DNA from 3 places in the Siminovitchia sp. FSL W7-1587 genome. Region 2 is predicted to be linked to each of the others. Evidence: riboswitches for the same ligand, from Rfam matches in the RefSeq annotation. Region 2 holds a riboswitch; each other region holds the start of a gene.
The links. A riboswitch is a leader RNA that binds a small molecule or an ion and turns the genes downstream of it on or off. The one in region 2 is predicted to bind S-adenosylmethionine.
Positions count from the first base shown of each region.

Region 1: it holds a riboswitch for S-adenosylmethionine, as region 2 does, so the genes downstream of both, NST31_RS14655 (O-acetylhomoserine aminocarboxypropyltransferase/cysteine synthase family protein) here and metK (methionine adenosyltransferase) in region 2, are expected to answer to the same signal.
Region 3: it holds a riboswitch for S-adenosylmethionine, as region 2 does, so the genes downstream of both, NST31_RS07325 (YezD family protein) here and metK (methionine adenosyltransferase) in region 2, are expected to answer to the same signal.

Region 1 is NZ_CP150169.1:3,131,530-3,141,930, forward strand. Features, by position in the region: gene ftsX (permease-like cell division protein FtsX) at 1-515, shown strand, start outside; gene NST31_RS14635 (peptidoglycan DD-metalloendopeptidase family protein) at 605-2,011, shown strand; gene cls (cardiolipin synthase) at 2,629-4,071, shown strand; gene NST31_RS14645 (hypothetical protein) at 4,102-4,719, shown strand; gene NST31_RS14650 (redoxin domain-containing protein) at 4,712-5,305, shown strand; SAM riboswitch class I at 5,408-5,519, shown strand; gene NST31_RS14655 (O-acetylhomoserine aminocarboxypropyltransferase/cysteine synthase family protein) at 5,669-6,973, shown strand; gene NST31_RS14660 (DUF3891 family protein) at 7,015-7,788, opposite strand; gene NST31_RS14665 (IS110 family transposase) at 8,219-9,436, shown strand; gene NST31_RS14670 (OmpA family protein) at 10,119-10,401, opposite strand, start outside.
Region 2 is NZ_CP150169.1:3,496,515-3,506,915, reverse strand. Features, by position in the region: gene NST31_RS16575 (gamma carbonic anhydrase family protein) at 1-216, shown strand, start outside; gene NST31_RS16570 (C39 family peptidase) at 320-1,147, shown strand; gene asnB (asparagine synthase (glutamine-hydrolyzing)) at 1,144-3,039, opposite strand; gene NST31_RS16560 (nitronate monooxygenase) at 3,201-4,121, opposite strand; gene metK (methionine adenosyltransferase) at 4,379-5,578, opposite strand; SAM riboswitch class I at 5,732-5,860, opposite strand; gene pckA (phosphoenolpyruvate carboxykinase (ATP)) at 6,125-7,714, shown strand; gene NST31_RS16545 (iron-sulfur cluster biosynthesis family protein) at 7,981-8,286, opposite strand; gene sdaAA (L-serine ammonia-lyase, iron-sulfur-dependent, subunit alpha) at 8,310-9,206, opposite strand; gene NST31_RS16535 (serine dehydratase beta chain) at 9,212-9,706, opposite strand; gene glyA (serine hydroxymethyltransferase) at 9,722-10,401, opposite strand, start outside.
Region 3 is NZ_CP150169.1:1,571,206-1,581,606, forward strand. Features, by position in the region: gene NST31_RS07285 (amino acid ABC transporter ATP-binding protein) at 1-177, shown strand, start outside; gene NST31_RS07290 (AEC family transporter) at 311-1,216, shown strand; gene NST31_RS07295 (nucleoside recognition domain-containing protein) at 2,205-3,605, opposite strand; gene NST31_RS07300 (FeoB small GTPase domain-containing protein) at 3,568-4,311, opposite strand; gene NST31_RS07305 (FeoA family protein) at 4,289-4,555, opposite strand; gene NST31_RS07310 (type II CAAX endopeptidase family protein) at 4,803-5,546, shown strand; gene NST31_RS07315 (YdiK family protein) at 5,543-5,737, shown strand; gene ssuE (NADPH-dependent FMN reductase) at 5,975-6,523, opposite strand; gene NST31_RS07325 (YezD family protein) at 6,901-7,083, opposite strand; SAM riboswitch class I at 7,155-7,260, opposite strand; gene tatC (twin-arginine translocase subunit TatC) at 7,418-8,161, opposite strand; gene NST31_RS07335 (twin-arginine translocase TatA/TatE family subunit) at 8,177-8,356, opposite strand; gene NST31_RS07340 (redox-sensing transcriptional repressor Rex) at 8,424-9,086, opposite strand; gene moaC (cyclic pyranopterin monophosphate synthase MoaC) at 9,165-9,659, opposite strand; gene NST31_RS07350 (ABC-F family ATP-binding cassette domain-containing protein) at 9,783-10,401, shown strand, end outside.

The DNA.
Region 1 (10,401 bases), 360 kb from region 2:
TCGTCAAAACGAAAAAACCGACAGACACTCCGGCAGTCGCCAAAGAAATCGGCACGTTTGAATTCGTCAATTCAGCTGTTTATGGTGAAAAGAAAGTTGAAAAGCTGTTCAACACGTTGAAGACAAGCAGAAATGTCGGGCTTGTTTTAATTATTGGCTTGTTGTTTACGGCTATGTTCTTAATTTCCAACACGATCAAAATTACCATTTTTGCAAGACGCCGGGAAATTGAGATTATGAAACTCGTCGGCGCTACAAACTGGTTTATCAGATGGCCATTTTTGCTGGAAGGGATGTGGCTTGGTTTTATCGGAGCAATTATCCCAATTATTGCTGTTACATCGGGATATTATTACGCATACGATTTTCTTGCGGCACGCATTCCGAGTTCAGTGATCAAGCCGCTTGACTATAGCCCGTTCGTATTTCAAGTAAGCGCGATTATTCTATTAATAGGAGTCATTATTGGTGGTTGGGGCAGTTTCATATCAGTCAGACGCTTTTTGAAAGTATAAAGTATCCATAGATACGATACCCTCGTGAACAAGATTAAAACCACTTCATCAATAGAGAAACAGTGCTTGGGAGAAAGGGGAACTTTTTGTTGAAACAGCGTTCAATTGTAACTTATACATTGGCAGGAATAATCGGGTTTGGGAGTTCATTTGCTTACATAGGGGATGCTTCAGCTTCAAAACTATCAGATTTGCAAAATGAACAAAATGAAATTGTCAACAAGCGGTCCAATGTTAATGAATCCATAGAAAAAAAGAACAACCAAATAAACAAGCTTGAAAGCGAAAAAAGCGGGCTTGAGTTGCAGGTGGAAAAGCTCGAGCGGGATATCACCGCCACGAGCGATAAAATTGGACAAAAAGAAAAGCAAATTGCTGACACGAAAGCAGAAATTGAAAAGCTCAAAGCAGAAATTGAAGAATTAAAATTAAAAATTGAAAAACGGGACGAGCTTTTAAAAGAAAGAGCCCGGAACATTCAACAAAATGGCGGCTCAGTCAATTATATTGACGTGTTTTTAGGATCTGAAAGCTTCGGAGACTTTATTGACCGCTTCTCGGCGGTATCCACTATAGTAAGTGCCGATAGGGAAATCATGGAGGAGCAGCAACGCGATAAAGATAAGCTCGAAGAAAATAAAATAAAAGTGGAACAGAAGCTTGCCGATCTTAACAACATGCTAAAGGAACTCGAAGAGTTAAAAGCGGGCTTGGATTCACAAAAAGCCCAGAAGGCTGAAGCGGTAAAACAGCTCGAAGCCGAGAAACAACATGCCGAGACTGAAAAACTCTCTTTGGAAGAAGAAGAGAGAATCCTAAGCGCGCAAAATGCCGCGATTCAAGAAGCGATCAAGGCGGAAAATGCGAGAATAGAGCAAGAAAGAAAAGAGCGTGAGGCAGCAGAGGCGGCTGCGGCAGCTGCTGCGGCTAAACAAGCGGAACAAGCCCAACAATCCAAACAATCTCAACAATCCAAGCAGGCTCCGCAAAGCCGTCCTTCCGCTGGAGGAAGCAAGGGTGCACCGGCTGCTCCCAAAAAGCAGTATTCACCTCCAAGCAACTCTGGTCCCAGCGTAGGAGCACCGCCTGTATCTTCAGGAATGTTCACAAGACCTGCCGCAGGCAGATTTTCATCCGGATACGGGCCACGCAGTGGCGGATTCCATTACGGGCTTGACATCGCAGCGGGTGGAACAGTGCCAATTGTGGCGGCAGCTGATGGAGTCGTCTTTCGATCCGAATTCTCCAGCAGTTACGGCGAAGTTATTTATATCACACACCGAATGAATGGCCAAACTTATACAACCGTATATGCCCATATGAGAGAGGACAGCCGTAAAGTAGGCAGTGGCCAATCGGTCAAAAAAGGCCAGGTCATTGGATATATGGGCAATACCGGACAGTCTTTCGGACAACATTTGCATTTTGAAATCCATGTAGGCAGCTGGAACGGAGCAAAATCAAATGCAGTAAACCCAAGACAATATATTAACTAATAAGGGAAAAGCGCCGCATCCGCCGGGATGCGGCGCTTTCTGGTTTAGGCGATGCTCCCGCACGCATTTTGCGTGCGTGGAGCATCGCCTACCCGCGTATAAAGCAAAATACCCGCGTATAAAGCAAAATACCCGCGTATAAAGCAAAATACCCGCGTATAAAGCAAAATACCCGCGTATAAAGCAAAATACCCGCGTATAAAGCAAAATACCCGCGTATAAAGCAAAATACCCGCGTATAAAGCAAAATACCCGCGTATAAAGCAAAATACCCGCGTATAAAGCAAAATACCCGCGTATAAAGCAAAATACCCGCGTATAAAGCAAAATACCCGCGTATAAAGCAAAATACCCGCGTATAAAGCAAAATACCCGCGTATAAAGCAAAATACCCGCGTATAAAGCAAAATACCCGCGTATAAAGCAAAATACCCGCGTATAAAGCAAAATACCCGCGTATAAAGCAAAATTCTCCATTTGAAAGTGGTTCTCGACCAATGTGAAACGCATCGAGGCCGTCAATTATATGTGGAGAAGGAAATAATGTGGTAAAATAAATTCAGTTTGTTCGATGTATCTAAATGAAAGATGCGAGGGGCGAAACTATGACGTGGGCAATGGTTACTACAGGCATCATTAGTATTTTTCTTATCTTAAATATTGTGCTCGCAGGCTTTGTTGTTTTTCTCGAAAGAAGGGATGCGGGGGCAACGTGGGCATGGCTTTTGGTATTGTTTTTTATACCGGTTGTCGGCTTTGTCCTGTATTTGATTTTTGGGCAGAATTTAAGCCGAAAAAAAATATTTGATTGGAAAGATCAGAATAAAATCGGGATTATGGAAATAACGGAGAATCAAATTCAGTTGCTTCGTTCAGGGAATTTTCCATTTCATGGCAATAAAGCGGCTCAGTATAAAGACTTGATCTATATGCTGCTCGTCAACGACAGTGCAGTGCTGACACAAGATAATCATGTCGATATTTTTACGGATGGCAATGAAAAGTTTGAGGCGTTAATGGATGATATAAGATCTGCCAAGGACCATGTTCATCTCGTATACTATATTATGCGCAGCGATGATCTGGGGAATAAGCTTTTATCCTTGTTGGTGTCGAAAGCAAAAGAAGGTGTGGAGGTACGTGTTCTTTATGACGCCATGGGTTCAAGGCGACTACCGAGGAAGTTTTTTCGTCCGCTGATTGAAGCCGGCGGAAAAGTGAGTGCTTTTTTCCCTGCGATTATCCCTCATCTTAACTTGCAGGTGAATTATCGTAATCATAGGAAGTTGGCAATCATTGATGGAAAGGTTGGCTATATAGGCGGCTTTAACATCGGAGATGAATATTTGGGGTTAAATCAAAAGTTTGGCTACTGGCGGGACACTCATTTGCGGATTTTTGGGAAGGCTGTGTTTGCCATGCAAACACGTTTTATTCTGGATTGGAACCAAGCGTCTTCCAGTAAAATCAGTTATGAAGACAGACTGTTCCCCGAGATAAATTCTATTGGGGATACGGATGTCCAAATTGTTTCAAGCGGTCCGGATTCCGAATGGGAGCAGATTAAGTATGGATATATCAAAATGATCAACTCTGCCAAAGATTATATTTATATACAAACTCCCTATTTTATCCCGGATGCGAGTGTATTGGACGCATTAAAAATTGCTGTATTGTCTGGTGTAGATGTAAGATTGATGATTCCGAATAAGCCTGACCATCCATTTGTGTACTGGGCGACGTATTCCAATGTTGGAGAAATGTTAAAAACGGGCGCAAAAGTATATATTTATGAAAATGGCTTTATTCATGCAAAAACATTAATCGCGGATGGTAAAATTGCCACAGTGGGAACGGCCAATATCGATGTACGCAGTTTTCGTCTCAATTTTGAAGTGAACGCTTTTTTATATGATGACGCAGTTGTTGAAAAACTCGTTGATATTTTTAAAAAGGATGTCGAACTGTCACGGGAGCTCACCTACAAAGAATATTTAGAAAGGCCGCTTTTTATACGATTCAAAGAGTCGATTTCCCGTTTATTGTCACCAGTTCTTTAATATTTCTGAAAGAAAAATGGGGTAATTGTTTTGAAGTGGTATACGATCGGCCCTCTCTCTTTTCCTGCTTCTTGGGCAGCCATTGGCGCAGCGTTTTTGCTTACATTTCTTTACTTTGTCATTCAAAGAAAAAAAGCAGTGGCAGACGATATGGGCAATGCATTTTTTATATTTTTTCTTATATGGAAGCTAAGCGTCATCCTTTTTCAATTTTCAACTGTGATCAAGAATCCGCTGATGATCCTATATTTTAATGGTGGCTGGAAAGGCTATGCATTAGGCATGGCCGGGGCATTTATTTATCTGTGTGTAAAAGTGCTGCGAAACAGGCTAAACAGTAGCCTGCTCGTGGAGGCATGGTTGTTTTCGGCCCTTGTGTATGAACTTGCGTTCTATCTGTTGAATGCGCGGCATATACTAATGGGGTCTATCCATATATTGGGAGCGATCCTGTTTTTCTTATGGACAAGGAAAAAAGCGGGACAAACCATTTGGCAGTTGCAACTCCTCATCTTATTTACATGTTTCCAAGCCTTCATCTATTCTTTTAAGGGAGACATGCTATCTGCTCCGATGGCAACGTACGTGGCGGTTTGTGGCGCTTTAGCCGCAACCATCCTTACAGAAAGGAAGAGAGCCGATGAGTAAGAGAATATTTGGACTGGCACTGATTGGCTTATTGCTGGGGATTGTGGTTGTGAATATCATCAAGGATATACGTGAGAACAACGAAATCAAGTCGGCTCAAGAGCAATTCAACTCTCAAGCAGCAGAAAAGACTTTTGCGAAAGAAGGTTTAAAAGAAGGGGAAGTACCTCCAGATTTTGAGCTGTCGTCATTGAATGGGGAAAAAAAGAGACTTTCAGATTACAAGGGAAAGAAAGTCATTTTAAATTTTTGGGCTACTTGGTGTCCCCCTTGCAAAGCTGAAATGCCTCACATGCAACAATATTATGAAACGAAGGCGAACAGCCAAAACGTGGAAATTATCGCGGTCAACTTGACATATGCTGAGCGAGTATCCAATAAACGTTCAAAAGTGGAAGAATTCAAAAGCGAATACAAACTAACATTTCCGATCCTTTTGGATGAAGAGGGAGATGTCGGGAACACATATCAGACGATCACCATTCCAACGACCTATATGATTGATACAAATGGGATTATCCGCAAAAAAATCATTGGCCCAATGGATCAAGAAATGATGGAACGACTTGTTTCAGAAATGAATTAATGTTTTATTTTTGAAAAATGTTTGACAGGCGATAGAGCGGTAGTATATACTTACATGCAAGAGTTAAAACAACCACATAAAAACTAAATGATATCAGCATTACTCTTATCAAGAGCGGCGGAGGGAATAGGCCCTGCGATGCCCGGCAACCTTCAGTTTTTTCTGAAAAGGTGCTAATTCCTACAGGTCATGACTATGGCTTGGAAGATAAGGGGAGGAAAAGATAAATCAGCCCTCTTCTTATTCGGAAGGGGGCTTTTTGATTTACGAAATCTCCCCCTTTTCTCAAGATTGAGACGTTTAATCGCCATAAATCTTATTATTCCGATGGCTTTAAAATCATTTTAAGGAGGGTGTCAAAAAATGACACAAGGAAAAAATTATCAGCCGGAAACAGTATTGCTTCATGGGGGACAGGAGCCAGATGAAACAGGATCTCGTGCAGTTCCCGTGTACAGAACAACTTCTTATGTTTTTAAAAACACGGAACATGCCCAAAAATTGTTTGCTTTGGAAGAGCCGGGCAACATTTATACAAGAATCATGAACCCGACCGTGGATGTATTTGAAAAAAGAGTAGCGGAACTAGAGGGAGGCACAGCTGCTGTTGCTCTTTCTTCTGGAGCGGCGGCTATCGCGTTTTCCATCTTGAATATTGCCGGAGCCGGAGATGAAATAGTAGCGGCGACCGATCTATATGGCGGAACATATAACCTGTTTTCAACCACTCTTCCGAAATATGGCATCCATGTAAAATTTGTCGATCCAAAAGATCCAGAAAACTTCCGTAAAGCGCTCACGCCAAAAACGAAAGCCATTTTTGCGGAGGTGATCGGAAATCCGAGCCTTCACATACTTGATATAGAAGCAGTTGCCAAAGTGGCCCATAACCATCGAATTCCATTGATCGTGGACAGCACGTTTGCCACACCATACTTACTAAGGCCGATCGAGTGGGGAGCGGATATCGTTGTTCATTCAGCCACAAAATGGATCGGTGGACACGGAACAGCGATCGGAGGAGTTGTCGTCGATGCCGGCAAGTTCGATTGGAATAACGAAAAATTCCCGGATTTTATCAAGCCGGACAGAAGTTATCACGGCATCCGCTACGGAATTGATTTGCCGGAAGCCGCATTTGCCGTTAAACTTCGCGTGCAATTGCTTCGTGACTTTGGACCTTGCCTAAGCCCGGACAATGCCTTTATTTTCCTGCAAGGACTTGAAACATTGCACGTTCGTGTTCAAAGACATGTTGAAAATGCCAAAGAAGTCGCTGAATTTTTACAAAACCATGATGCAGTTGAATGGGTTTCCTATCCGGGTCTTGAAAGTCACCCATCTTACGAGCTCGCTCAAAAATACTTGCCAAAAGGCCCTGGCGCCGTCGTCAATTTTGGCATTAAAGGCGGAAGGAAAGCAGGGAGAAATGCGATTGATAATGTTAAGCTTTGGTCTCATGTGGCAAATGTCGGAGATGCAAAATCACTGATCATTCATCCCGCGTCAACCACTCACCAGCAGTTAAGCGCCGAAGAATTGAAAAATACAGGCGTAACGGAAGAATTAATCCGCCTTGCCATTGGATTGGAAGCTGTAGAAGACATTACAGCCGACTTGGGGCAAGCGATTGAAAAAGCAGTTGAAGCTGTAAAGCAATCCAATTAAAATGCTGCATAAGGCTGTGAACGTCACGAGCGTTTACAGCCTTATTTTTCTGTAGGCACTAGCCGAATACCGACCGTTTCATATGGAGTAGCCAAATAGCTTTCGATGAGTCCTTGCTTGGAAATCTTTTCTTTGGAAACTGTTTTTTGTTTCAAGCTGATGGTAATCGGCTGTTTCAAAGGGAATTCATCCAAGCCGATTGTATGGCTATCCAGCCAGCGTGCATGCAGTACTCCCTTAGAAAAAACATTAAGTGTATGCGGCAGGGGAATGCCTTTGCGGAAAAATGGAAATTCTTTTTCTTTGTTTACACCGGGTTCATTGAGACAAATATACAAAGATAAATTGTCACAAAGCTGGAGAAGTCCATAGTGGAAATCGAACAACGACTGCTTAAAGTCGGTAATGGATGTCATCAGCCTATGCTGCCTGGCCTTTTCGGATGTAACAAATTGTTTCGCTTCGGGGGTTTCATCATGCTGTTGAAAACGCACATAATGTTCACTGCATAAGAGTGCTGCGTATGGATCGCGGCTTTCTACTTCATTTATCCCGCTGCTATATATAAGTGTTTTGGCAGGTGGGGGAAAATCCATAAACGTGTACGGAGCCCGTTTTTTTTCGTTCCAAAAAGGCTGTTGGTCAATCATTTTCCAACCGCAATCATGATTGGCGACAGCGTGCAGAACCGACTTTTTCCATTTCACACCTCTGAAGTATTCTGGCTGCCAATAGGAAAAAATTTCACCTGATATGCGGGCATGATGGTCTTGTTCGATCATGACAAATTCACCCAAACGGTCCCTGACGATCATGAGGCGCCTCCTTCATATGATCATTCTTTATATGGTAACATTTTTTCGCCCCGTAAACAGGTATGTCGTAAACGGCATGAAGGATGCATGGATATTACCCCACTGTGAGAAGAAGCGGCTGTTTCGATAATACGTTCGCCAAGTTTGAACTTTCCTATTACTGCCACTGGTAAAACATACTAAGATTAGTGGGTAAGATCATCGACGGATGATTTTACCCACTATTTCTTTTTTAAGATATAGTGAGAAGTGAGAGAAAGCCCGACCGTAGCCTCGAGGATTGCGAATCCGAATAAAAAACCGGGCTTCTTCACTTTCATTTTTGAATCAGGTTTAAGTATGTTGGGGCCTTGAGCTCGTGTATAGGAAATTGGAATCGAAATGAATAAGTGAAGAACTTTCATCACTAAGAGAGAAAAGAGGTAGTTAAATGGGAACAGTAATGGCTTTAGATGTATCAATGGGGAAAAGCTACAAGGTTGTTTACGACGATCAACAGTGTCTTTCTGAAGGTGAAGTAATACATAGTCAAGCTGGTTTTCAGGAACTCTTGGATGAAATATATACACTTCCTGAAGATTTGATGCTTGTCTTTGAATCTACTGGAATTTACTCTAAGACGCTAGAAACATTCTGTCAAAAAAATCAATTACGTTATTGTTTATTGAACCCCTTGGCAGCCAAAAAGCAATTAGAACAAGGGACATTACGAAGCTGGAAAACAGACAAACATGACGCCCATAAATTGGCCCAAGTTCATCGACAAAATGATCGACCAGAAAAATTAGACCAACCAGATATTTATCATGATATACGTGATTTATCTCGCTTTTATCAAGAAGTAGAAGAGGATATAAAGCGTACACGGATGTATTTGCATAATGCGTTACAATTAAGTTTTCCAGAACTTGAGAGATTCTTTTCTAGTAGAGTCACACCTTATGCACTTACACTAATCGATTTATTTCCACATCCAGATTTTGTATTACAAACAAGTAAAACAAAAATAAAAAACCTTTTGATAAGAAGTACCACTAAAAAGATATCCGAGAATCGTGCGAAGCAGAATGCAAGTGAAATTTTTGAATACGCCAAAGAGTCTTATCCAGCTGTTTCATCAAGTAGTGTTCAAACTCAAAAGGTTCAATATTACGCAAGACAACTTCTTCAACGATTAGAAGAAAAAGAAAAGGTTTCTAAACAAATGACCGAGAAAGCCAAACAACTTCCAGAGTTTGAGTTACTCATAAGTTTTCCAGGCATTGGTGACATAAGTGCAGCACTCTTTATTGGTGAAATCGGCGACCTATCACGCTTTTCTGATCATAAGAAAGTAAATGCCTTTATTGGGATTGATATTCGGAGATACCAATCAGGAAAATATGCAGGCCAGGATCACATTAATAAGCGTGGTAATCCAAAAGGAAGAAAAATTTTATATTTCATTGTCCGGAACATGATTCGTCAACAAAAAGCAGCACCAAATCACATTGTAGATTACTATTACAAATTAAAAAAACAACCTCATCCGAAGAAGGACAAGGTTGCGGTAGTAGCTTGCATGAACAAGCTACTAAAATGTATTTATTCCATGGTCAGGAACAATACGAAGTACGATTATTCGTACACGGCCTCTATGGACCAATAAATCAATTAGATTATATCACATATCACACCTCAATTTAAAAATAAAATACTTGAGGTTTATTTCTTATGCCCAGATATTCCATACAAAGTAAATTGAAAAGTATTATAAAGATACTTGACTAATCGTAGGAAACGAGGCTGGGACACAACAAAATCAGCTGATGAAAAAACGAACAATACAGTGAAACTTCATTTAGTAGGAGTTTTCTTCCATCTCCTACTGAATGTTAGTTGAACCAATCGGGCATTTAGTGCCGTTTTTTCGCACTTGGACCTTTTATATTTACTCAAGATTTTGAAGTGGGAGTCTTACGGCACCTTACATGCGGGATAAAGTGAAACTTCATTCAGTAGGGCTCCTACTGAATGTTAGTTGAACCAATCGGGCATTTAGGTGCCGTTATCTCCCAGTTAGACCTTTTATATTAACTCAGGTCTTGAAGTGGGAGTCTTACGGCACCTTACATGCGGGATAAATTGTCCTAGTGTATCATACGCATCAACATAGGTAGACTCCTGCGGGAATAGCTCAAGCTGAAGCCGTGCCCGCGGAAAGCGAAATATGTTGACGCAGCGATGATAGGAGTTTTTTTACACAAATAAACCGAACAATTATAAATGAATTGTTCGGTTTATGCCATTTCGTATTTGCTTATGTCCCAGCCCCCGTCATTTTCATGGGCTTATTCATTTCCTTCATTAGTGATAATAAGTACGACGCGGCGATTTTGGCTTCTTCCTTTTTCTGTTTGGTTTGAGGCAATAGGATGATATTCCCCGTACCCGACAGTTCTAAGCCGTTCAGGGGAAAGTCCGTGCTTCTCAATCAAATAATGCACCACTTGATTGGCTCTCGCTGTTGATAAATCCCAGTTGGAAGGAAACCGCTCTGTTGAAATGGGGCGGTTGTCTGTATGCCCTTCTACTTCGATCATATTCGAGATTTCTGATAACATCGGAGCCATG
Region 2 (10,401 bases):
ATCCTATTGGATCAGGCGGAAATCGGGGAAGGCGCCTTTATTGGAGCCGGAAGCCTCGTTCCCCAAGGAAAAGTAATCCCCCCAAACACGGTCGCCTTTGGCCGTCCGGCAAAAGTGATCCGCGAGGTCACCGATGCCGACAGGGCGGAGATGGAAAGAATTTCAAGGGAGTATGCGGAAAAAGGGGTTTACTATCAATCATTGCAAAAAAAGTAAATGTTCACATATTTGACGGTTCTTCACCTTAAGCTTTCATGATTTATGCCGATTAAAACAATAAGCATTTCAAACGAATTGTTTTAAGACGGGTGATAAAAAAATGAATACATCAGTGTTGTATATTATGATCCCTTCACTGCTGCTCGTGTTGCTGTTTCTTTATTTTAAACGGGATTCATGGGGCTATACGATTGCTGTGTTGCTTTCAGCAGCAACCTTCATATTTGTATTATTTAACACGGTTCAATCCCCGAAAAGCAATCAGGCGATCGCTTTTCAAGGAGGAACAAAAAGCGGGAATATGGAAATCATCCCCATTAAAGATCAGGTGTTAATAGACGCCCCCGTTGTGAATCAGATGCCCGAACTGCCCCGCGGCTGTGAAGTAACTGCCCTTTCCATGCTTTTGGAAAGTGCGGGAGTCTCTACCGACAAAATGAAACTCGCAAAAGAAATAAAGAAAGATCCCACGCCCCGCACTGTAAAAAACGGCAAAGTGTATTTCGGAAATCCGAACGAAGGCTTTGTTGGAAATATGTATACATTCAGCGAGCCGGGCCTTGGCGTTTACCACGGGCCGATTATGGAACTCGGAGAAAAATACCTTCCTGGAAAAATGGTCAACTTGACTGGGCAATCGTTCGAAGAATTAAAGATTCCCCTTTCAACCGGCCGGCCGGTCTGGGTCATCATTAATGCCGAATACCGTGAACTGGATGATTCCTATTTTGAAACGTGGGAAACAAAATCAGGCCCAGTCAAAATCACCATGAAAGAACATTCCGTCCTGATTACCGGTTACGATGAAAAATATGTCTATTTCAACGACCCGTTAACAGGAAAGAAAAATAAAAAAGCACCCATAAGAGATTTCGAAAAATCATGGGTGCAAATGGGTAGCCAAGCTCTTACATATTCAGGAGACTAAGATCCTGAAACGGCTGCCTTTTTTTCTTTTTGAAAATCATATTTTTCCTCTACAAACACTCCATGCCATACCATAAAGACAAGTACTGTCCAAATTTTACGGCTATGATCCAACTTGCCGCGGCAATGCTCATCCAGCAAATCCAGTACATACTGTTTGTTGATTAAGTGGCCGGTTTCACTTTGTTTAATGAGATCAACCGCCCAATCATGCATTTCGGCTTTCAGCCAATGCCGGATCGGAACTGGAAATCCAAGCTTCTTCCGGTTAAGTACATGATCCGGCACAATTCCTTCCGCCGCTTTTCTCAATATGTACTTTGTCGTACCCTCGGCTGTTTTTAACGATGTCGGAATCTTCGAAGCGATATCAAACACTGCTTTATCAAGAAAAGGCACCCGTAATTCAAGAGAATGCGCCATCGTCATCCGATCCGCCTTCAGCAAAATATCCCCGCGCATCCATGTATGGATGTCAATATACTGCATCCGGTCAACCGGATCATACCCGGCCGTTTCAGCATACAAAGGCTTTGTTACATCGCGAAAGTCGACGGCTCCGTTGTATTTGACGAGTAAAGACCGCTTTTCTTCCTCAGAGAACATTTTCGCATTCCCAATATATCTCTCCTCCATTGGAGTAACACCGCGTTCGATGAAACTTTTTCCCCTTACACCTTCAGGAAGAGCGCTGGCCAAAGACCTTAACAAAGCTTTTCCGACATCGGGGATTTTATTGAACATCTCCAACGATTGTGGCTCCCTGTAGATGTTGTAACCTCCAAAGAGTTCATCGGCTCCTTCTCCGGATAAAACAACGGTGACGTGCTTTCTCGCTTCACGCGCGACAAAATATAAAGGAACACACGCAGGATCCGCTAACGGGTCATCCATATGCCACATAATTTTGGGAAGCTCGTTCATATATTCTTCAGGAGAAATAACATAGTTGATGTTTTCCACTCCTAGACGATCGGCTGTTTCTTTTGCCACATCAATTTCACTGAATCCGTCCCTTTCAAAACCGACGGAGAATGTTTTAATATTCGGGTGGAATTGTTTGGCAATTGATACAATTAATGATGAATCTATTCCGCCTGACAGGAAAGATCCGACAGGAACATCACTTCTCATATGAATGTTAACCGAGTCGAACAGCACATCCCGGATTTCTTTGATAAACTCTTCCTGCGAACGGTGTCCGACAGGGGAAAAGTTTGCTTTCCAATAACGGGCGATATTCAAGGGCCCTCCAGGCTTTTTTGTAAAATAATGTCCCGGTTCCAGTTTTCGAATGTTTTTCGTCATCGTCTCCGGTTCAGGCACAAACTGGTAAGTCATGTATTGCTGTAATGAATCCAAATGTAACTCACTGGATTCCATCGCAAGCAAAATACTCTTTTTCTCTGAAGCAAAAAATGTCTCCTCATCGTTTTCCAAATAAAAAAATGGTTTGATTCCAAATGGGTCGCGCGCGCCAAACAGCTCCTGCTTTTCTTTGTCCCAAATGACAAAAGCAAACATGCCGCGCAAACGCTCAACCGCTTTTTCCCTTAACTCGCTGAACAGGGCAAGGATGACTTCCGTATCCGATTCCGTTTCAAAGGAAAATCCTTTCTTTACGAGTTCCTCACGCAATTCGACAAAATTGTATATTTCTCCATTAAAGATAATCCAGTAACGGTCATTCTCATATGATAAGGGCTGGCTTCCACTTTCTATATCGATAATACTCAACCGCCTAAATCCGAAACGGATATGTTCATCAGAAAAAAAGCCTTCATCATCCGGACCGCGGTGGACGATTAAATCGTTCATTTGCTTCAACAATTTCTTCTCTGAATCATTTTGTTCTTTTGCTTGTTCATGGATGCAACCGATAAAACCGCACATTGTGTGTCACCTACTCTAATTAAATTCAAGCAATACCTTACTTATATTAACATTATTTTCTCCTCATTTGCAGATATAAACGAATCAAAATTATATTGCCTGGCAAAAAAGAGAGAGACAATATGTGAACGGCCCTCTCGTATGATCCGTTGTTTCAGCAATTAGTCTATTTTTACTCTAAATTCGTTTTGTAATAAGTCCGCTTTTCCTTCCTCATATTCTTTTAACAGTATTTCCACAATTTCCCTCGTTGTTTCCTTTTTCTTGACAGTGGTGATTCCCTGGCCCGCAGACCAAATATCGCGCCATGCTTTCACGTTAACCAAATGCGATAAATCCACCTTTTCGTTCGGCTTTAATGTCTCTGGATCAATCCCTTCCTTGATCAGGCTGGGAATCAGAATATTCGCGTGGACTCCGCTCAAAGCATCTGTATAAAGAATGTCTTCAATGGTGGACTGAAGCACCATGTTTTTATATTCATCATCCGCATTGCTTTCATGTGCAGCCAAAAAACGAGTACCCATATAGGCAAAATCAGCTCCCATTACTCGCGCGGCCAAAACATCCTTCCCCGTAGAAATCGCCCCCGACAAAATAATTGTTCCATCATAAAATTCTTTTACCGCCGCGATAAAAGCAAACGGATTCAGCGTACCACCGTGCCCTCCGGCGCCAGCACATACTAAAATCAATCCATCTACTCCTATATGTGCCGCTTTTTTCGCATGGCTGATATGAGCAACATCCGAATAAACAAGTCCGCCATATCCATGTACAATGTCCAGCACTTCACCGGGATTTCCCAGAGATGTAATCACAATCGGCGGTTGATATGTCCGGATTAGCTCAATATCTTCATCATATCGTTTATTTGCTTTTCTGTGACAAATCAAATTTACAGCCCAAGCCTTTCCCGCCAAGCCTTTATTCACTTCTTCAAGCCACTGCGCGCATACTTCAGCAGGACGAGCATTTAAAAGCGGGAAGGAACCGATGACGCCCGACTTCCCCGCTTCAATAACCATTTTGGGCGTTGATACTAAAAACATCGGCGCTACGATGACAGGAAGTTTAAGCATTTTTTATCACCTTCTTACTTCTTTTTCGCTCTTTCGTTCCCAAATTCGGATACTCACAAGCACATGTTCCATCGGCGAAAAATTCCCTCAATTCAACAAAGGTATGTCTTTTTTTCATCATCATTCCCCCAATGCCAAATATTTCTTACTTAATTAACTATTCTCCCACATCAATAACTGATGTCAATGACACAATTTTTTGGCTCTTTCAGGTAAAAAAATGCGAAGCCGCACTTATGCGGCTCCGCTGCATCAAATTACACAGAAGTTAAGCTGACAAGGGCATCAGCCTTATCGGTCCTCTCCCAAGGCAAGTCGATATCCGCCCGGCCAAAATGGCCGTAAGCAGCCGTTTGCTTGTAAATAGGACGTCGCAAGTCGAGCATCTTAATAATCCCTGCCGGGCGAAGGTCAAAGGTTTTCCGAATCGCTTTTACAAGTGTTTCTTCATCCACTTTTCCGGTGCCAAACGTGTCTACTGAAATGGAAACAGGCTGGGCGACACCAATCGCATACGCGAGCTGCACTTCACATTTATCCGCAACACCCGCTGCCACGATATTTTTCGCCACATATCTTGCGGCATAGGCCGCAGAGCGGTCTACCTTCGTAGGATCCTTTCCGGAAAAGGCGCCGCCTCCATGGCGGGCATAGCCTCCATACGTATCGACGATGATCTTTCTTCCTGTTAACCCCGCATCTCCCTGAGGTCCCCCAATAACAAAGCGTCCCGTGGGATTGATAAAATATTTGGTTTTATCATCCATTAATTCGGGAGGCACGACTGGCTTAATGACATGTTCTATTATATCCTGTTGAATTTGTTCCAAGGTAATTTCTGGATGGTGCTGGGCCGAAATGACAATCGTGTCCACACGAACAGGCTTTCCGTCTTCGTTATACTCAATCGTTACTTGCGTTTTTCCGTCGGGGCGCAAGTACGGAACCACTTCGTTCTTGCGGATTTCAGCCAGCCGCCTTGAAAGTTTGTGAGCTAGCGATATGGGAAGCGGCATCAGCTCTTTCGTCTCATTGCATGCATAGCCGAACATAAGCCCTTGGTCTCCTGCTCCGATCGCTTCGATTTCTTCATTGCTCATTTCTCCTTCTCTTGCTTCAAGGGCGACATCTACCCCCGCAGCAATATCAGGCGATTGCTCATCAATCGAAGTAATGACCGCACATGTCTCGGCATCAAAGCCGTATTTTGCACGTGTATACCCAATGCCTTTCAAAGTGTCGCGAACGATCTTTGGAATATCAACATAAGTAGATGTTGTAATTTCCCCGGCAACTAAAACAAGCCCGGTCGTAACGGATGTTTCACAAGCCACACGGGCATTTGCATCCTCGGCAAGGATGGCATCCAATATGGCATCAGATATTTGATCACAAATTTTATCCGGATGTCCCTCAGTAACGGACTCAGATGTAAATAACCGCCGATTTTTGGACATCAAAGCTCCTCCTTTTAACAATAAAAATAATGGATCCAATAGAAAATGCTTCATATGAAGCATTTTCATGCGAACTTGCCAAATAAAGCAAAAAAACCTTTCCCCACAGTAAATCATTGAGGAAAGGTTTTGTCATCGTGTTCGAGCCTTTCACTCTTATCGTCCAAGGCTTTCGACCTTGCTACAGGTAAGCACCTTTCTATTCGTCAAGCATACTCGCTTGCTCATAGCAGGTTGCCGGGCTTCAAAGGACCTGTTTCCTCCACCATCTCAGGATAAGAGTATCCATTCATTATAAAATCATAACCTAAATGATAAAACGATGTCAACAGGGAACCCTTAATTATATAAAGATCTTGGAAAATCGGGCGATATTTTCATGAAAAAGAGTCTTTTCTGGCTTTTTTTAAAGAAATAGGGTATATAATGAAATGCCAGCCCATGTTCATGAAATCTTCAAAAATAGTATAGACTATTCATTTAAATGTGTTATACTAATTCTCAAGTACCTAAAACTTAAAAATCAAAACAAAGGAAGGGTAAGGAATGAGTTCAATAGGCATCAAAAGCGAATTAACTCAATTAATAAATGGGCAAAACGTTCATTTACAATTATCAGTTCCTCGGCTGGTCGAAAAAGTATTAAACCGCAATGAAGGAATTCTTACTGCATCAGGTGCAGTGCGCGCCGAAACAGGAAAATATACAGGCCGTTCCCCTAAGGATAAGTTTATTGTAGAGGAACCATCTGTAAAAGACAAAATTGAATGGGGTTCCGTTAACCAGCCCATTTCTTCAGATGTATTTGAAAAGCTCTACACGAAGGTGATCAAATATTTACAATCAAGAGATGAAATTTTTGTTTTTAAAGGATTTGCCGGAGCTGATGAAAAGTACCGTTTACCGATCCAAGTCGTGAATGAATATGCCTGGCATAATCTTTTTGCCCATCAGCTGTTTATACGCCCTTCCGCGGAAGAACTTGCAAAACATCAAACTGAATTTACTGTTGTTTCAGCTCCAGGCTTCAAAGCGAACCCTGAAGTTGACGGCACAAAATCAGAAACGTTTATTATCGTGTCATTCGAACGAAAAATTGTTTTAATCGGTGGAACAGAGTATGCGGGAGAGATGAAGAAATCCATCTTCTCTGTCATGAACTATGTTCTCCCGGAAGCGGACATCTTATCGATGCATTGCTCGGCCAACGTTGGAATTGAGGGCGATGTAGCATTGTTCTTCGGATTGTCCGGAACAGGCAAAACGACATTGTCTGCCGATCCAAACCGCCGGTTAATCGGTGATGACGAGCACGGCTGGTCTCCAAACGGAGTCTTTAACGTTGAAGGCGGCTGTTATGCAAAAACGGCAGGCTTATCAGTAGAAAAAGAGCCGCAAATTTATAATGCCATTACATTTGGTTCTGTTTTAGAGAATGTCATTGTTGATCCGGATTCACGCGAACCGCTGTATGATGACACAACGCTGACGGAAAACACAAGAGCGGCCTATCCAATCCAGGCAATCGACAACATCGTTGAACCAAGCATCGCCGGCCATCCTTCTGTTATCGTATTTTTAACTGCCGATGCTTTTGGCGTACTGCCTCCAATCAGCAAGTTAACAAAGGAGCAGGCCATGTACCATTTCTTGAGCGGGTACACGTCCAAGCTCGCTGGAACAGAAAGAGGCGTTACATCACCTGAAGCGACATTCTCGACATGCTTCGGAGCGCCATTCCTACCGCTCCCGGCTGCACGATATGCTGAAATGCTCGGAAAGAAAATTGATGAGCACGGAGTCCAGGTTTTCCTCGTTAATACAGGCTGGACCGGAGGAGAATATGGAGTCGGCAGCAGAATGAATTTAAGCTACACACGCGCCATGGTTCAAGCAGCGCTAAATGGAGAATTAGAAAACGTTGAAACCGTTCAAGATAAAGTATTTGGTCTCTCTATTCCACTCCACGTTCCTGGAGTGCCTGATGAAGTACTTCAACCAAACAAAACCTGGTCTGATGAAAAAGCCTACTATGCGAAAGCCAAAGAATTGGCTGGCAAGTTCGATCAAAACTTCTCCAAGTTTTCACATGTTGATAAACTCATCAAACAACTGGGTGGACCAATAGCTAAATAATGATTGAAAAGTTTGCGGAGGAAAATATGCCTCTGCAAACTTTTTTGCTTTTAAAATGGCGCTTCCTGTTTTCTCACAGTTGACGTTAACTCGCAGAAGTAGTTTATGTGAATAAAGCTGTTTTGGGGAGCTCCGTCAGGGCCCAAGGATGCATAATGTGGAGACCAGCCCATCCTTTCATTGCATCCGGATTTGAAAAAACGCCTCAATAGCCATAAAAAAGAGAGAAAGGAGCTGGATACTGTTCCCTTCTCTCATTTTTGAACCTATACGATTTCGATCATACAATCACTGGCAACAAAGCTCTCGTTGATAAAAAAGCCAAGTTCTTCAGTGAAATCAATATTTGTTTCTTCCTGTAAAATCCGTTTTGTAAACCGGTCCAGCCGAATCTGAATATGTTCATACTCTACAATTGAATCATTTCGACGCGGTTCATCAAAAACAACTCTACATTTGACAGCCATACCGCAGCCCCCCGAAATATCAGCGTCTATCCGGGGATAAATTCCTTCCTCCAACACAAGTTCCCTTAACTCCTTTAAAGCTGTATCCGTTATGTTGATTACCATGACTTCATCCCTCTTCACTGATATTAATTCACATTTCTTAAACACGGTTTCCCCATTATTTTTTGCTTTAACTCTTCTCCCGTCGGGGTAGCGGCCAATCCGCCGAGCGCTGTTTCCTTTAAAGTCCGCGGCATGCTTTTCCCGATATCATACATCGCTCCAATGACCTCATCACACGGAATTCTGCTCTGAATGCCGGCAAGAGCCATTTCCGCCGCTGTAAAAGCAATTGAAGTGCCGATGACATTCCTTTTAATACAAGGCACTTCGACAAGCCCGGCAACCGGATCACACACGAGTCCAAGCAGTGATTTAAGCCCCATGGCCGCTGCCTGCACCGACTGTTTAGGCGAACCTCCATTCATTTCAACGATGGCGGCCGCTGCCATGGCTGTTGCGGATCCCACCTCGGCCTGGCATCCGCCTGCCGCCCCCGAAATGAAAGCCCGGTTGGCGATCACATATCCGATGGCACTGGCAGTAAACAAGCCCATCACCAGTTCATCAAATGGAATGTCGGTATTGTCCCTGAGGGCAAAAATACATCCTGGAAGGATTCCGGCAGAACCGGCGGTGGGCGTGGCCACAATGACTCCCATCCTTGCATTTGTTTCGGAAGTCGCGAACGCATACTTCATGGCATCGACCGTTATGCTTCCTGTCAGGTAATTGCCTTTCTCTTTATATTGTTGCAGCAAGTAAGCGTCACCGCCCGAAATACCGCTTGGAGCCGTTGACTTGTCTTCAATGCCTGTTTCAACCGCTTCTTTCATCCTCAAAAGCCGCTCTTTCATTTTCTCGAAAATGTCTTTCTGGCTTCGGCCGGTCTTGCTTGCTTCCCATTCCAGCATAAGCTCGCCAATTCCCCAATTTTTTTCATGACACTGTTGGAGCAGCTCTTCCATCGAAGAGAATTCCATTCTTTTCACCTGCTTTCTGATAGATATGTTTCTTTGATCCACTCCATATCAATCTCGGTATTCAACAACAGATCCAGCCGATGCTCATTCATGTAAAAAATTTTTGAAAGCCCCCCTCCCAGGGATGCACCTCCAATTTCCAGCCGCTTGCCTTTCCTTCTGACTTCAACCATTAGCGTATTAGGGTGGTCAAAGTAAGAACATTGGTTCTCCATTTGAAACGTAACGTTCATTTTTTCATCTTGCGCAAGATCGAAGGCATAGCGAATACCCGGGTCATCCGTATCCATGCCAAGCAGGCCGCCTAAAATGGCCTTATCTGTCCCATGCCCCCGATATGTTTCCGCGAACGAATCATAGAAAGTGATATGGGCATAGTCGGGAACACCCCCAAGAAGATCATAAGCAAACTTTCCGATGGACACGACACCAGCCGTATGAGAGCTGGAAGGCCCCACCATAATTGGACCGATAATATCAAAACAACTGTTATAAATCACTTTCGCCACCCCACTTTATCTAACCAATAGCTCTTGATAAAGGGGATATTCGCGACAAAGTTGCTGTATCGTTTCTTGCACGCGCTTCGTAACAGCCGGATCTCCCTTGCTCTTTAAAATATCCGCTATAGCGCGACCAATGAGCTCCATATCTTTTTCTTTCATTCCGCGGGTTGTGACAGCAGCGGTTCCAATCCGAATCCCGCTCGTCACGAATGGACTTTCCGGATCATATGGAATTGTATTTTTATTGACGGTGATGCCTGCTGCTTCCAGCAAATGCTCCGCTTCTTTTCCAGTCAGTCCCCAAGCACGCACATCCAACAAGACAAGATGGTTATCCGTTCCGCCTGAAACGAGCCGGGCCCCCGTCTCTAATAAGGTTTCAGCAAGTTTTGAGGCATTTGACACAATTTGTTGAGTGTACGCTTTAAAGTCCGGTTGAAGCGCTTCCTTGAATGACACCGCCTTAGCAGCAATCACATGCATGAGCGGTCCGCCTTGAATGCCTGGAAACACTGCTTTGTTTATTTTTTTCATCACATCTTCATCATTCGTCACAACAATTCCCCCGCGCGGGCCTCTCAATGTTTTATGTGTTGTACTCGTAACGACATCCGCATACGGGACGGGAGAAGGATGAAGGCCACTGGCTACAAGGCCGGCAATATGGGCCATGTCCACCATTAAAATGG
Region 3 (10,401 bases), 1.9 Mb from region 2:
GCGGTTGAAGGGATGACGATGGTGGTCGTTACACATGAGATGGGCTTTGCACGAGAAATGGGAGATCGTGTGTTATTTATGGATCAAGGGCTTCTTGTTGAGGAGGGCACACCCGAGGAAGTATTTAATCATCCAAAAAGTGAACGCACGAAAGCGTTTTTGAGTAAAGTGCTTTAATAGAATGAAAGTTTCTGGGTGATCCAAACCTTCTTTCTGGTTTGGATTCTTTTTTTCATTATGGCCGACGTTTCTGAATGTATCGGAATTTTGATATGATGGTCGTAGGTATAGAGATGGGGATGAATGGGATATGGAATTTGTAATGATGGTTTTGCCAATTTTTTTAATATTTTTCACGGGATTTATCGGACAAAAAGTCATCGGATTTGATATTCGATCGATCTCTACCGCCGCCTTATATTTAATGTCTCCCTTTCTAGCTTTTCGCACATTTTACAAACATGAATTGACCATCGACTATGTATACATATTTCTTTTTTGCTGTGTATTGTCAGTCTCTTTAATTCTGATTGTCTGGATAACGAGCAAAATGATGGATGCGGAACGTTCACAGCTGTCCGCACTGATTTTAGGCGGGGCCTTTATGAATAGCGGAAATTACGGTGCTCCTGTCGTTCTCTTTGCGATGGGAGCAGCCGGGTTCGATTATGCAGTGATTGTCATGGTCTTCCAGTCTTTCTTGATGAATTCGCTCGGCATTTTCTTCGCTTCGATCGGCGGAAAAGAGCGGGCTTCCCTTCAAGAGTCACTACAGAGGGTGATTCGCATGCCTGTCATTCATGGGGCTTTCTTGGGCATCTTGCTGCAAGTGTTTTCTATTAAGCTTCCGGAAACAACCTTTCATGCTGTTGACCTTGTAGCGGATGCATCCATTCCAACTGTAATGCTTGTCCTGGGCATGCAGCTTGCTGCGATCAAACGCAAACGCGTTCCCTACAAGTTTGCTTCCGCAGGAATTGTCATTAGAATGGTCATTTCACCGGTGATCGCAGTTGCTATTTTGCATTTTTTCCCTGTTAATGAGTTAATCAAAGCGGTCCTTATTTTGCAATCGGCGATGCCCGCTGCGGCGAATACGACTATGTTTGCGATTCAATTTGATACCGAGCCGGATCTCGTGTCATTTACCACTTTGGCTACTACGCTCATTAGTTTATTTACGATCCCTATTGTTTTGTTTCTGATCGGAGCTTAAGCAAGACAAGCCATTACAGATTTTTTTCAATAAAAAACTGTCTGTGGTTATACAGGAGGTTGCCTCGTTCCACTTACATATGGAACTATGAATTTTTTCACTGCTACAAATGTTATAAACCGGCGCGTAAAAAAATTAAGTATTCGGATTAGTGTATGGAAACCATTGAAAATGAAAGGAGCAGAGTGTAAATAACAAGCATTATTTTCAATACATTTATTAATAGTTGGGAAAAAAATGATCTTAATGGAAATGATTGCAGATGATTTATACGATCTTACAAAGCTATATAAGCAATTTTGGAACGAGGAATCTTGATAATTTATATATCGCATTATTCCAAAAGTTATTGCATATCAAATTTGCTAAGAGGACGAACCTTAATGAAGAGCGACGCTGTCTTTTTAAGTTATGTAAAGTAGGCATCTAAGACAAATTAACAAGCATGGGGGCTGAATTATGAGCGGATCTGATCTTTACACATTGGTGACACACGTCCGGTTGGTTGGTGCACGATTACGAAAACAAACCGTGTACCTATACGCAAAAAAGAAAAAAAGCTGGGACAAAACTTTATAAAAATGAATAAACCTCATGAATCTTATTTAAAAACCTTGGTTTCACGCGGCTTTATTTTCACGATTTATACTAAAATCAATTCGTTTTCAACTTATGTTCCAGCCCAAATATCTTCGAGGATCCGCCACCACGAGGAAAAACAGTGTTTGTTCTTTATCAATATTGGATCTCTATTTAAAGAAGAGCCCTTTGGTTGGATGATAGCTACGGAATGGACAACTACGCCAAATGTGCCTCTTTTAGAATACCTCACATATAAAATACTTTGATTAAAAACACGTAATTTGACAAAGCCCACTAACCAGTGTTTTCCGGTTTAATACCGAATCACACTGGTTGCATGGTCTTTTTTTCAATCTGTCTATTTGACAAGGGTATATCTGCTTCCGGAGCTTTCTTTCGGATATTTTTACACCCAGCCGAATCCTCTTACTACCTGGGCAACGATAAATGTGACAATAATCGCAATCGCTGTTGGTAATGCAAAGGCAACAAATGTCCACTTCTTGCTATTCGTTTCTTTGTAAATATTAAATAATGTCGTCCCGCACGGATAATGAAGCAATGAAAACAGCATCATATTCAAAGCGGTTAACCACGTCCAGCCATGGTCTACAAAGATTGATTTGATCGCGGTTAATTCTTCTACTTCTGTCATGGCACCTGTTGATAAGTAACCCATCAATAAAATCGGCAATACGACTTCATTCGCCGGAAGTCCAAAAATAAAGGCCATCAGAATAAATCCGTCCAATCCCAATAATTGGGCAAAGGGGTCCAGAAAGTTGACGAAGTACATTAATAAGCTCGTATCCCCGATATAGATATTGGCAGCCACCCACGTCATCACACCGGCGGGAGCCGCTATAATGACCGCTCTTTTTAACACGAACCATGATTTATCTAGCGTGGCGCGAATAATCGTTTCCCAAAACCGCGGACGACGATAAGCAGGAAGCTCCAATGTATAATGAGTCGGGACTCCTTTCAGGGCGGTTTTGGATAAAGCCCATGAAACAAATAGTGTGACGACGATTCCAAATAACACCATTCCCATGACGATCCCGGCCGTCACCAATGTTCCCATTGTACCGGAATAGCCTACCGCCATAAATAAAGAAGCTAATAAGATCAGCGTTGGCCATCTGCCATTACACGGAACAAAGTTATTCGTCAAAATCGCAAGCATTCTTTCCCGTGGCGACTCGATGATTCTTGTAGACATTATGGCAGCCGCGTTACAGCCGAAACCCATCGCCATTGTTAACGCCTGTTTCCCATGGGCACCTGCCCTTTTAAAGAGCCGATCCATATTAAAAGCCACTCGGGGTAAATACCCGTAGTTTTCCAACAGGGCAAACATGGGGAAAAAGATCGCCATCGGAGGAAGCATGACACTGACCACCCACGCCGTACCTCGATAAAGCCCTAAAACAAGGATGCCATGGAGCCATTCAGGCGCATGAATCCATGTGAAAAAAGCCGTTATATACTGCTCCAACCAATTGAACGTATTGGCCAACATGGTAGAAGGGACATTTGCCCCGGCAATCGTGATATAAAAGACGACTCCCAACATCGCAAGCATAATGGGAAATCCCCAAACCTTCGATGTGAAAATTTTGTCGAGCTTTTCTGTTTGCCGCAATTTTTCCGGGGCTTTATAAGCAATTGTTTTTTCACAAATGGCATTTGAGGTTTGGTAAATATTAGTAACAATCTCATCACGAATATCTTCCGTTGATAGCGACTGTGCCAAATGTAATAATTCATTATAGTTGTTGGGTTTTGGCTGGATATGAGTGCTCATGTGTCAATCCGTCACCCCGTTCTTTCTCTATCTTTTTAGAATAAGCAGTGATAAATGATTCATCCCCATCAAGCAACCGCAAGGCGAGCCAGCGGGCGGGAAGCTCTTTGCCAAACACTCTTTGCACATGGGGAATCAATGTTTCCACCTTCTTTTCAATCTCTGGTGAATACTGTATTTGATACGGAGAAGTGGAAATCTTTCCTGAGATCATCCTGTCGATCGTATCTAATAACTGATTGATGCCCACTTTGTTACGAGCAGAAATTTTGATGACAGGAACACCGAGTTTTTTCATTAATGCTTTCTCATTGATATAAATCCCTTTTTTCTTTGCTTCATCAATTAAGTTAATGCAGACAATCACTTTATCTGTCATTTCCATGACTTGCAACGCCAAATTCAAATTCCGCTCAATCGAGGTGGCATCAAGCACAACAATCGTCAAATCCGGCCGCTCGAAGACAATAAAATCTCTTGCGACTTCTTCGTCCGCCGAGTTGGAAAAAAGGGAATACGTACCAGGGAGATCAATGATTGTGTAATCTACCCCCTTATAGGAAAACTGCCCTTCCGCATGGATAACGGTTTTTCCCGGCCAATTGCCAGTATGCTGTTTTAGTCCTGTCAATGTATTAAATAAAGTACTTTTTCCAACATTCGGATTGCCTGCCAACGCAATTTTAACTGGTTGCTGATGATTCATTTGCTACTAACTCCCCATATATTTTTGAACTTTCTTCCCTTCGCAGGGCAATAGTCGTATGGCTGACACGAAAGGCAATCGGATCGCCGAGCGGGCTTTTTTGCAGCACAATCACCTCTGCCGAAGGGACAAACCCTAAATCCAATAACCTTCTCCTCATCGTGCCCGTTACGAGTAACTTCTTTATTTTGATGCAATCCCCAATGTTGGCTTCATTAAGAGCAATCAACTCATGACCTTTCATCTCCTTTACCTCCCTCATATAAGTTGGGTTGTCTTTACAATGTTTCCCCCGACCAACATTTCTTTAATTTATATTTTATGCACACTAGTTGCCTATGTCAAACTTTTTCGCCAGAATGAAAAAAATGGGCACAGGATATTTTTAGGGCAGGGGAAGGAAAACATAAACGCGCTGTTTGAAACAATCGTCCATTAAGAGTAAAATAGAAATTATCGTTCGATATATATGAAGGAGATTTACTATTTTCATGAAGAAATCATATCTTTTGATTGTCCTCACTTTTATCGTTATGCAGTTGTCCTCTTATATTGGAGTACCGCTCTTTTTCCAAATAGGTACGAAGGTGCTTCATATTGATCCGGAGCAAATGAAAGTGAATGCGGTTGGTTATTGGATTCTGTTCTCTTTTAGTGTTGGACTTGCCCTTGTTCTTTTTCTTTTGAGAAAAAATGAGAAGTATACAAAAATAGAGAAGGACCAGCCGCTCCCCGTCGGACAATCTTTTACTTGGGCAATTATCGGTATTTTTATGGCCTTCTTTGCCCAGATTTCCGCAGGTTTGGTAGAGAAGGCGATTGGCATCAACCCGGGATCAGAGAATACACAGCAAATTTTACAATTGATCGAGTTATTTCCGGCAATCGTCATCATCAGTTCCATTATTGGGCCCATTTTAGAAGAGATCGTATTTCGAAAAGTCATATTCGGAAGCTTGTACGACCGCTTCCCTTTCTGGGTAGCCGCTTTACTGAGTTCCGTCATTTTTGCACTGGCCCATTTCGAGCCTGTTCACATTATTTTATATGCTACCATGGGATTCGTATTTGCCTTTTTATACGTTATGACGAAAAGAATTATCGTTCCTATCATCGCACATGTCTCGATGAACACGATCGTTGTCATACTTCAGTTATTCCTTGTCGATAAGCTGGAGAAATATATAGAAAAAACAGCACAATTTGTATGGTGGATAGGAGGGTTCTTTTCATGAGGTCACCATTATTTTCAGGTACTTTATATATCGTCTTGGGGTTTGTTTTTACATTTTTTGCTGTCCAGCAAGTGGATAAGAACGGCTTTGGTTTTATGGTTTATTTGCTGATAATTTTAGCCACACTGGATTTTGGAGCGGGGCTGCGTCTCATTATGCTCCACTTTCGGTTAAAAAAGGATCAGAAATAGGATGTATATAGTAACAAAGCCTGCTAGTACAGCGCTGGCCGCATAGTGTTGCCTTTTGCTGAAATGCAGTGCTGGAACTTCCTGCCTACAGGTTACGCCAAAGCCTCTTGATCAGTTTGTATGAGGACTTCCTGGATAAAAAAACAACATCTATTTAAAAAAACAGAGACATCGGTTTTTCGAAGTGCCCCTGCCATCGACAGCGAGCATTTCATTACCAAATGTCTCTTTTCTGTTTTATAAAGAAGACGCAAGACGCTTATTTTTCTTTACTATTTCGATAAATTCATAAAGCTGTTTTTTCGTACGTAAAAGGCTTTCTTCATCAATGATTGGGTTTTTCTGTTCCCTGTTAATTTGGCTATCGAGAAAATAAAGTCCTTGAAGACTTTTTCCTTTTAAAGAAGCAATGAGCGGTTTCAATGAGAATTCAATCGCCAATAAATGGCCCGGGCTGCCCCCGGTCATGAGCGGCAATACCGGAATATTTTTAAACACATCTTGAGGCAAAAGATCGAACAATGTTTTTAAAACTCCCGAATAAGCCGCTTTATAAACCGGTGATCCGACAATCACCCCCGCTGTCTCTTGAATATCAAGTGACACTTTTTGAATGGCAGGGCTATGAACATTTCCGTAAACCAAGTCCTCCGGCGGAATATCTTTTACTGAAACATGTTTTATTGAAAAATGTTCCCTCTCCAGCAATCTGCCTAGATAATCCAGAATCTTGCCAGATCTGGAAAATTCAGATGGACTTCCTGAAATAATGACAATATCACTCATTTTATTTTCCTCCCTTTAAGTGAAAACGATTTTAATTAACTGTATGAGCATGTTCTTCTCAACCCAAACGGATTAAACTTGCTACATTTTTTCTAATTGGCCACCTGTTTTATATCCAACAAATCTCATGTATCATTCACCAACCAATCAAATCCCTTCCATGAATGATTTTTCTTCCTTTACAGACGTATGGAGCGCAAAATCCCAAAACTCTTAGTTCTTCCACATCCTTTTTATGAAAGAACTGAGGAGTCACCCCTTCTTCTCTTCATTTGCTATTTTCTCGCTACCATTTTAGGCAACGGTACAAAAAAAGCACCCTCCCAATGCATGATCATGGAGAAGATGCCTTTAGTTGTCTAATCGGCAGCCTGTTTTCATTTGTTTGCTTTCATCATCGGGACTTTCCTTTGTTTCCTTTGCATGTTGTAACGCTTTTTTTCAGTCGTATCAATTTGGGTGATTTCTCCATCGTGCACTGTAATGACCAATGAACCATATTCCATCTTTTTCAATGCCGAAACAATGTCTTCAATCGCATTTTCCTCCACTTTTGCCATCTTCATCCCCCCATTAAAAAAACCTCTTCTACAAAATAAGAAGAGGTTTGCTTTAAACGTCATTTGTTCTCTTCTTATCTTTCAAGCTTACAAACAGCCTGCTGGAATTGGCACAGTACCTGACGGTCTGTTGCCGAGGCTTCAAAGGGCCAGTCCCTCCACCTCTCTGGATAAGAAATTACCTATTATTCAGTTGAAACGTCATTTATAAACGTATTTATATACTATCCCACTATAAATTATCTGTCAAGGATGAATTTTTCATCTTATAGCATTAACCTACTTGTTTTATGGGCTATAGATTAAAAAAGCACCGGAAATATAGGATGCTTTTTTAATCTTCATCACTCTCTGCTGCGGAAGCCTGCGCTTTTTTATAACCCACCTTTGAAATCCAGATGCTGATCTCATACAAAATGAGTAATGGAACGGTCACCATCATATGCGAGATTAAATCCGGAGGCGTAATGAACGCTGCTATAACCAGCAAAATAAAGTACGCATATTTTCTGATCTGTACCAAAAACATCGGCGTAACGATGCCCAACCTTGTTAAAAACAAAATGACGACCGGAAGCTGAAACAAAACTCCAAACGGTACGGTTATCTGAAAAAGAAATTGAAAATATTCATTAATGCCAATTGTTGTCTGTATCTCCATATTGCTCGATAACCCAAGCATGAACCGTATCACAAATGGAAACAAAATAAAATAAGAAAAAAGGACACCTGCTAAAAATAAAAAAACTGAAACCGGTATATAGCTGAGCGTTGCCTTCCGTTCCTTTTCCAAAAGACCCGGACTGATAAAGGCCCAGAGCTGATACAAAATAACGGGGGATGTTAAAATAAACGCCAGAACAAACGTCATTTGCAGAAACACTTTAAACGGATCCGTCACACGGAACGCATTCATCGTAATGTCCTGGGCAGCGCTTGCATGCTGAATCAGCTTAATAAGAGGCTGTGATATAAAAAAGCTGGCAATGACAGCCAACACAAAGAAAACGACTATAATGACCAGCCGTTTTCGCAATTCCTCTATATGATCGATGATCGACATATTGTTTTGACTCATGATTTGTTCATCCTATCACTTATCGCTGTCTTTTTTCGTCTCTTTTTCATCATCGTCTGCCAAACCTTTCGTCGCGTTCTTAAATTCACGCAACGTGTTGCCCGCAGCCTTACCAAGTTCCGGCAACTTCTTTGGTCCGAAGATCAATATAGCAACAAGTGCGATTACAAGTAAACTGCCTACACCTGCACTCACTGCGGCCACCTCCTATCTATAGTTTTATTTTAATGGAAACCCGTCCAATTAGCCATTGAAAAATCATTTATGGTTGTGAATTTTCCGTGTCATCGAGAGGATAATGTTTCAAAAAGTAAACGAGCGACTGCAGCTCCACCGCTAGATCGATATGATGAACACGGATCGACTCCGGCACATTCAGCCTTGCAGGGGTAAAATTCAGTATTCCCTTTACACCGGTATGTTTAATCCGGTCAGTGATGGCTTGGGCGGCACTTGCCGGCACAGTTAAAATAATGACGGCCACTTCCTCTTTGCTCAATCTTTCTTCAAGTTCGGACAAAGCATAAATCGGTACATTGCTGATCTTTTTCCCAATTTTGTTTTTGTCGACATCGAAAGCCATTTCAATTTTTGTATTGTTGTTTTTTAAGAAATTATAATTTAAAAAAGCTGTGCCTAAATTTCCTACACCAATTAAAGCGACTTTCGTCACCTCATCTTGGTCAAGTGTCTTGCGAAAAAATGACAGCAAGTAATTTACATTATACCCATATCCTTTTTTTCCAAGCGCGCCAAAATAAGAAAAGTCCCGCCGAATGGTAGCGGAATCCACTTTCACCGCTTCACTTAATTCGGCCGAAGATACGCGCTGTTTTCCTGATGCATGTAAATTTTTCAAAAACCTGTAGTATAGCGGAAGCCTCTTTGCAGTTGCCTGTGGTATTTTTAACGTTTCCCCGTTCATATTCAATCCTCCATGCCAAAAAGAAAAAAGCGCTGCAGTTTACCCGTTTGCGGAATGAATGTCCTGCAACTGATAAACCTATTCCATTTCACGGCGATAATCGCTACTGGATACCCCGCCTGTTTTTTCTATTAGATAGGTTGGACCTATGATCATTCCCTTGTCTACGGCTTTGCACATATCGTATATAGTGAGTGCGGCTGCCGAAACAGCAGTTAATGCTTCCATCTCTACTCCTGTATTACCGACAGTTTTTACTTCAGCAGTTATTTCCAGGATTTTATGATTCTCGGATCCTTCCATCCAGTCAAAGGAAATATTAACTCCTTTTATCGGGATCGGATGGCACATCGGGATTATTTCCCATGTTTTTTTCGCGGCCATGATCCCGGCTACTTGCGCCACAGCCAAAACATCGCCCTTTTTTATTTGCTGATTCGTAATTAACTCATAAATATGGTCGTTCACTTCAATACTGGAGCGGGCAGCAGCAGTGCGGACTGTTTCCGGCTTTCCGCTGACATCCACCATCTGTGCCCTGCCTTCATTGTTAAAATGCGTCAATTTTTCCACGGCCAAACACCTCCTTATCATTCTACACTATTTCGTGTATACTGTCTGTTTTTGCCACCTAAAAAATCAATTGTCAAATATAGTCAACATGCGATACACTGTCTATGACTAGGGGTGGAAATTATGCTATTATTGCAAGTTCAACAGCTTTCAAAGTATTTTGGGGCTGATTTGGTACTTTCAAATATAAAATTGGAAATTCGCGAAGGTGACCGGGCAGCTCTTGTCGGCAGGAATGGAGCCGGAAAGTCTACCTTGTTAAAGATCATCGCTGGAGAACTTTCACATGATTCCGGCCAAGTAGTCAAACCGAAAGATGTAACAATTGGTTATTTGGAGCAACATACAGGCTTGGAATCAGAATTAACGATTTGGGAAGAAATGCTTTCCGTATTCAGCGAAGTACGAAACATGGAAAAAGAGCTTCGAAAAATCGAGCAGAAGCTTTCCGATCCGGCGAATTACGAACGTGAAGGTGCCTATGAACGTCTATTGAGTGAATATGACAGGCTTCAAGAGCAGTTTAAAAAAATCGGCGGTTATCAATATGAATCAGATATACGTTCTGTCCTGCACGGCTTCCAATTTTTCGAAGAAGACTATGATAAAAATATCGCCAGGCTGAGTGGCGGACAAAAAACGCGCCTGGCGCTTGCAAAATTGTTGTTGTCCAAGCCGGACTTGCTGATTTTGGATGAGCCAACAAACCATCTTGATATTGAAACCATGGCCTGGTTAGAAA